2 regions of the Rhizobium atlanticum genome follow, and region 1 is predicted to be linked to the other one. Evidence: predicted binding sites of a transcription regulator. Region 1 holds the regulator's gene; the other holds the start of a gene.
What was found. Region 1 encodes LexA, which represses DNA repair genes until DNA is damaged. Its sites were predicted from a motif close to TGTTCNNNNTGTGTTCNG; they were not measured.
Positions count from the first base shown of each region.

Region 2: a site for LexA is predicted at 1,375-1,392, ahead of PH551_RS28195 (ImuA family protein). Genes of this name have one in related genera too.

Region 1 covers NZ_JAQJCJ010000009.1:7,594-11,291, reverse strand. Annotated here, with positions in the region: partial or broken gene PH551_RS14435 (ComEC/Rec2 family competence protein) at 1-933, shown strand, start outside; gene lexA (transcriptional repressor LexA) at 914-1,630, opposite strand; gene PH551_RS14425 (VOC family protein) at 1,829-2,725, shown strand; gene kdsA (3-deoxy-8-phosphooctulonate synthase) at 2,722-3,567, shown strand.
Region 2 covers NZ_JAQJCJ010000025.1:34,466-38,163, reverse strand. Annotated here, with positions in the region: gene PH551_RS28205 (SOS response-associated peptidase family protein) at 1-42, opposite strand, end outside; gene ligD (non-homologous end-joining DNA ligase) at 103-1,170, opposite strand; gene PH551_RS28195 (ImuA family protein) at 1,453-2,229, shown strand; gene PH551_RS28190 (Y-family DNA polymerase) at 2,150-3,661, shown strand; gene PH551_RS28185 (error-prone DNA polymerase) at 3,658-3,698, shown strand, end outside.

The sequences.
Region 1 (3,698 bases):
GCGACGATGCCGATTATCTCCTTCATCGTCATGCCGGCCGGATTGTTGGCGATGTTGCTCATGCCTTTCGGTTTGGACGCTCCGCTCTGGAAGGTCGTCGGATTCGGCCTCGATCTGGTGATTGCGGTTGCCAAGACGGTGTCCGGCTGGGGCGGTGATATCGGCATCGGCCGCTTGCCCGGCTGGTATTTCGCAGTGGCGGTGGCAGGCTTTCTGCTGCTGACGCTGCTGCGCACTCGGCTGCGCCACGTCGGCACATCGATCATCGCCATCTCGACGCTCATCGTGCTGCTTCTGCCGGTTCCCCGGCCGCCGGATCTGGTGATTTCGGAGGATGGCAGTCTGGTTGCGGTCGTCGCGGCTGAGGCAATAGCTTCCAACCGTGAAAACCCGCCGGATTTCATATTCGACCAGTGGCAGAGAGCGCTGGTGCTGCCGACACATGATCCGCCGAAGATGCTGGATGGTCCGGCCATTCCGCCGGAAGGAGAAGACCGCCGTGTCAGGCTTTCCCGCGATCAGCAGAACGAAGCGAGTGCAGCGATGCGGGCAGCCGCCGCAGGCGGTGAAGCAAACCGTTTTTCCTGCGTCAAGAAGGCTTGGTGCACATCAAGACTTGGCAATGGCAATATCGTCACCGTCACCGTCATCGACAATGCCGCCTATCTCGGCCCGGCCTGCGATACGGCCGATATCGTCGTGACCTCGGTCCGTCTGCGTTTCAACAGCTGCCGTTCAGGCGGCACGCTTTTCACCGGCGAGACGCTGCGCAGGACCGGTTCGCTCGAATTGCGCTTCGCCGATGCCGGCCTGGAGGTCACCACCGCCTTCGATGCTTTGTCGCGACCATGGATGCGCCATCGCGCCTATGATTGGCGCAATGATCGTTTTACCGATTCCAGCCCATCCGGCGTCAGTGATAGCGACGGATGAGGCCGACGAGCTTGCCCTGCACCTTGACGCGGTCGGGCCCGAAGATGCGGGTCTCATAAGCCGGGTTGGCGGCCTCGAGCGCGATCGAGGCGCCCTTGCGGCGAAAACGCTTCAGCGTTGCTTCCTCGTCATCGACGAGGGCAACGACGATATCGCCGGGACTGGCGGTACTGCCGTTGCGAATGATCACGGTGTCGCCGTCGAAGATGCCGGCGTCGATCATCGAATCGCCTTTGACCTCCAGCGCATAGTGCTCACCGGAGCCGAGCATATCTGCAGGAACGACGATATCGTGGGTGTTGTTCTGGATCGCCGAGATCGGAACGCCGGCGGCGATACGTCCCATGACCGGCACGGAGACGGAGTTGCCATTGTCGGCGACCGGCTTTGGCGCAGCGGGGGCGGCGACCGGCTGGGGCTTGCCGAGGCTGCCCTCGATGACGCTCGGCGAAAAGCCGCGACGCTGAAGACTGGGGTTATAGGCCTCCGGAAGCTTGATCACCTCGATCGCCCGGGCGCGGTTCGGTAGGCGGCGAATGAAGCCGCGTTCCTCAAGCGCCGTGATCAGGCGGTGAATGCCGGATTTCGAGGCGAGATCCAGGGCATCCTTCATTTCGTCGAAAGAGGGAGGAACGCCGGATTCCTTCATGCGCTCATGAATGAAAAGGAGAAGCTCCTGTTGTTTGCGCGTGAGCATCGACGTCAGACCCCGTGATTGAAACAAATCCAGAACGGACACTATATGTTCCATATGTGTTCCGCAAGTAGCTAAATTTCCGTAAAAGTTCACGTCAACTCGCGGAGATTTTTATTTTCATTTGCTGGATTGGCGCACATGTCTTGCATTGAGGGAGGTGCTGTCGCACATCTCTTGCCGGTTTCAGGAGGGATATTCATGAACGCGCATTCCGCCAGGTCGCACCCGCTGGATCATGTCGTGCTGCCCGTGGTCAATATCGATCTGGCGCGTGAGAGGCTCGGCAAGCTCGGTTTCACCGTCGCCGCCGATGCGCGCCATCCCTTCGGAACGGAGAATGCCTGCGTCTTTTTCGCCGACAAGACCTATCTGGAGCCGCTTGGCGTGGCGAGTGTCGACGAGAGCGAAGCAGCGGCCCGCCAGGGCAACGTCTTCATCGCCCGCAATCGCGCCTTCCGTTTCCGCTGCGGCGAGGAGGGACTTTCTGCGCTGGCCTTCCTCAGCGAGGATGCCGACCTCGATCATAAGCGCTTCGTCAGCAACGGCGCGAGCGCCGGTGAGATGTTGCAGTTCAGCCGGCCGATGCGGATGCGGGACGGTTCGGAGAGCGTCGGCAGCTTTAAGCTGGCCTTTGCAGCTGATTTGCGCGCCCCCGATTTCTTTCTCTTTACTTGCCAGCGCATCACTTCGTTCCCTACAGATCGCGCCGCGCTGGAGACGCACGCCAATGGCGTGATCGGCATTGCCGAGATCGCACTTTGTGCACCGGACCCGGCGGCATTCGCCGCCTTCGTCGGGCTCGCGATTGGGCAGGCGGCGGTGGAGAAAACCGGTTTCGGCATGAATATCGCGGCATCGAATGCAAAGATCAGCTTGATGACGCCGGAAGGGCTGGAGGCCTATTTCGAGACCGCTGTCTCATCAGCCGATCGCGGCCTGCGGGGGCGGGCAATCCTCTTCAACGTCATCGATCTTGCCGTGACAGAAGCGCATTTGGGTGCTAACGGGATCACATTCACACGCAAGAACAATCGCATTCTGGTGAAGCCCACGCCCGGGCAGGGTGCGCTCTTCGCCTTCGAGGAAACACGATGAGCACCGACACGAATTCCGAAGTCAGGATCGGCGAAGGCGAAGGCCAGGTCGCTTTTTCCAATACTGGCCGCTTGTCGCTGATCGCCGGTCCATGCCAGATGGAGAGCCGGGATCACGCCTTCATGGTCGCCGGCACGCTGAAGGAGCTTTGCGGCAAGCTCGGCATTGGCCTCGTCTACAAGAGCTCCTTCGACAAGGCGAACCGTACCTCGCTCTCGGCTGAACGCGGCATCGGCCTGGAAAAGGGCATGGAGGTCTTTGCCGACCTCAAGAAGGAATTCGGCGTTCCCGTCATAACCGACGTCCATACGGCCGAGCAATGCGCCGAGGTGGCCAAGGTGGTTGATGTCCTGCAGATCCCGGCCTTCCTCTGCCGTCAGACCGACCTTCTGATCGCCGCCGCTAGGACCGGCCGCGCCGTCAATGTCAAGAAGGGCCAGTTCCTCGCCCCTTGGGATATGAAGAACGTTCTGAAGAAGCTCAACGCCAGCGGCAATCCGAATGTGCTCTTGTGCGAGCGCGGTGCCTCCTTCGGTTACAATACGCTGGTTTCCGACATGCGTTCGCTGCCGATCATGGCGGCGATGGGGGCTCCCGTCATTTTTGACGCCACCCATTCCGTGGCGCAGCCGGGCGGGCAGGGCGATTCCTCCGGCGGCCAGCGCGAGTTCGTGGAAACGCTGGCGCGCGCGGCAGTGGCGACGGGAATTGCCGGCGTCTTCGTCGAAACCCATCAGGATCCCGACAATGCACCGTCCGACGGGCCGAACATGGTCTATCTCAAGGACATGCCGCGACTGCTCGAGAAGTTGCTTGCCTTCGATGCGATCGCCAAGGCCTAACGTTCAACAGGCTGACATGATCGTGGTCTAGGCCACGATGCCATACACCTTCGAAGGCGGGAAATTGCGCCATTGTAATTTGCACGCCTTCGATTATGACAGGCTTCGAACGACTTATCACCCACCGAGCA
Region 2 (3,698 bases), on a different contig from region 1:
CGCGACCCAGTCCTTGTCTTCCATCCGGTAGAGATTGCACATCCAACGCCATCCACGTTCGCAAGGTCGTGGAAGACAATCTAACGGACGATACCGATTTCGCTAGTCGAGCGTGAAGACGTCGGCATTGTCCTGACGTTCCCGCAAGCCCTTGTAGGATGGATGCCGCAGTTTGCCGTCTCCGGTCCAGGCCCGAAACTCGATCTCGGCGATCAAGGTCGGCGCGACCCAGACGATGTCAGCTTTCCCGGCGAAGGACACAGGTGGCTGCTTTTGCTTCCAGCGCAGATTGTCGAGCGTCTTGCGCAGCCTATCCATCTCGGCTTGCTTGAAGCCCGTGCCGACGCTCCCAACATGAACAAGATCATGGTCGCGGTAGGCGGCAAGCACGAGAGACCCGAAGCCGCCAAGCGACGCCGTGGATGGCTCATAGCCGACGATCATGAAGGCTTCGCTCTCAACGCATTTGACCTTCACCCAGTCGCCGGTGCGGCCGGAGCGATAGGGCTGATCGAGGTTCTTGCCGACGATGCCTTCGAGACCAAGGCGGCAAACGTTCTCAAGCAGGACAGCGGGATCCGCGTCGAACGTCTCCGAAAGACGGATGGCGCCATCTTTCTCGGTGAGCGTATCCTCAAGAAGATGCCGGCGCGAGCGGTATTCGATCCCGCGCAGATCATGGCCGTCGAGATAAATTAGATCGAAGGCGTAGAGAATGGCGTCCGAGGCGCGGTTGCCAGCGGCCTTTCCAGAAGCGCCGAGCGATTGCTGCAGCAGCTCAAAATCCGGTCGCCCTTCTTGGTCAAGCACCACCGCCTCGCCATCGATGATCATCGTCGCCGGCCCGAGCGCCCGAGCGGCCTCTGCTATATCAGGAAAGCGATGCGTCCAATCATGGCCACCACGTGTAAGGATGCGCACACCTTGCGGCTCGATATGGACCGCCAGGCGATAGCCGTCCCATTTCAGCTCCCAGCTCCACTGATCACCTTTTGGCGGATGTGCCTTCAGCTCAGCCAGCGCTGGCTCAACCCGATCGGGCATGGGATCGAAAAGCAGCTGTGGCTGTGCCGGATTGCGTTTCCTGCGTGGCTTCGAGCGGATCGGAGCTTCGCCGTCACGAAGAAGCGGCTTTGTTCTAGGTGGGTTTGACCTGGGAGGCTTTGTCATGGCTGAAGTGCAGCACAAAAAGCTTAAGAACATTGCGACGAACTGACTTCTTTCCCCGCTATCCACCGGCAGGGCCCAAACGCCCGGAAACTGCGCCAAAAATTCTTTTCGGCCTTACGCGATTGATTCCGTTCGCAATCTTCAAGATCGCTAATGCTAGGCGAATATTCCTACGCTCAATGTGTCTTGACTCTTTGCTGGCACAAGAACAGATAGTGAACATATCGCCCGCCCGACATGATGTCGATCCCGCCAACGCGACCTTGAAGGGAGCCGTGAACGATGAATGCTGCCCGTGCCACGAGGGCCCCTGAGGAGGTTTCCGATGTGATCGCCAATCTGCGCGAGCGCATCGCATCAATGGAGGGTGCGCAGGCCAGACGTGCCGGCTGTCTGCCCTTCGGTCTGTCGGAGATCGATGCGGTCCTGCCGGGCGGTGGTCTCGCCCATGGAGCGCTGCATGAGTTCGCGGGCGGCGGTTCCGGTACTGTTGATGGCGCGGCGGCGGCACTCTGTGTGGCCGGCATTGCCGCGCGAACCAAAGGCCCCGTCGTTTGGTGTTTGACCCGACCGGATCTATTCTTTCCGGCGCTTGCCCAGGTGGGCCTCCATCCCGACCGGGTGATTTTTGTCGAGTCCGACAGGGAAGAGGATGTTCTGGCCAATATGGAGGAGGGACTGTCGTTCGGCGGTCTCGGAGCGGTCGTCGGCGAACTTGTCCGCCTGCCGATGGTCAGTTCCCGCCGATTGCAGCTAGCCGCCGAGCGAACCGGGACGATGGCTCTTGCCGTCCGGCGATGGCGACGGCAGACCGAGGCGAATGATTTTGGCCAGCCGACGGCGTCAACAACCAGATGGCGGGTCAGTGTGATGCCATCGGAAGAGCTGCCGGTACCGGGGGTGGGCAGGCCTCAATGGTTTCTTGAATTGATGCGCGTGAAAGCGGGTGAGTGTGCTGAGTTTCTCGTGAGGGCGTGTGATGACAAGGGTCGTCTCGATCTATCTTCCGGATCTGCCGACGGATCGTATTCGGCGGGCGGATCCCTCCATTTCGCCTGAACAGCCAATTGCCGTGATCGCAAGAAGCGGGTCGAAGCGATGGGTTTCGGCTGCCGACCCGGCTGCCCGGGTGGCAGGCGTGCATGTCGGCATGCCGGCGGCAAAGGCGCAGTCGCTGTTTCATGGCCTGATGATGGTCGACGCGGATATCGAAGCCGATCGGGTAGCCCTCGAACGCATCACACTGTGGGCACTAACAATCTATTCGCCGATCGTCGCGATTGACGGGATCGACGGCATCGTGATGGACACCGAAGGCGCCGACCACCTGCAGGGCGGCGAGCTGCCAATGGTGACAAAGATCGCCAACCAGTTTCTGGGCAGGAAGCTGACTGCCCGCGTGGCGGTCGCCGACAGCTGGGGTGCAGCCCATGCCTGCGCCCGCGCAATCAAGCGCGAGACGATTGTCATTCCGCCGGGTGAGACAGTGCGGGCCGTCGAAAAGCTGCCTATATCGCTCCTGCGCCTGCCGGCAACGATTGTCAGCGATCTCCGCATTCTCGGATTTCAGACGATCGGGGAGCTTGCCAATACCCCGCGCGCGCCGCTGACGTTGCGCTTTGGGCCGGAGGTTGGGCGCCGTCTCGACCAGATGCTCTGTCGCATCGCCGAGCCGATCAAGCCAATCCGGACGCCTGAGCTGGTCGAAGTCTCGAAAGCCTTCGCTGAACCAATTGGCGCTGCCGAAACGATCAACAAATATGTCGGCCGCCTCGTCGTCCAACTGGTCGATGAGCTTCAGAAGCGCGGCCTTGGGGTGCGCCGCGCCGACCTGATCGTCGAGAAGGTCGACGGCACCAGACAAGCCATTCGCGCAGGCACTGCCAAACCTGCCCGCGACGTTGCCTGGCTGACGAAACTGTTTCGGGACCGGACGGAAAAGATCGAGCCGGGTTTCGGGATCGAGAGGCTCACCCTTGTCGCCGTCATGGTAGAGCCATTGGAGGAGGCGCAGAAAGTCTCTGCTCTGGTCGAGGATGACATCACCGATGTGACACCGCTCATCGATATCTATGGAAATCGGGGCCAGCGGGTCTATCGCGTCGCGCCGGTTGCATCCGATGTGCCGGAACGTTCCGTCCGGCGGATCAGTCCCGTTGCTGAACCGATCCCTGTTGCCTGGGTGAGCCATTGGCGCCGTCCAGTCCGGCTTTTGCCACGACCCGAACTGATCGAGGCGATTGCGCTGATGCCGGACCGGCCGCCTGTTTCCATCGTCTGGCGCGGCAAGCGCCGTAAGGTCAAACGCGCCGACGGCCCGGAACGCATCTTCGGGGAGTGGTGGCAGCGTGACGCCGAGATGGAGGCGGTGCGGGACTACTTTCTCATCGAGGACGAGGCAGGCGAGCGCCTGTGGGTGTTCCGCTCCGGCGACGGAGTGGATCCCGAGACCGGGTCCCATCGCTGGTTCTGCCACGGGATCTTCGCATGAGCTACGCCGAGCTGCAGGTCACGACCCACTTTTCCTT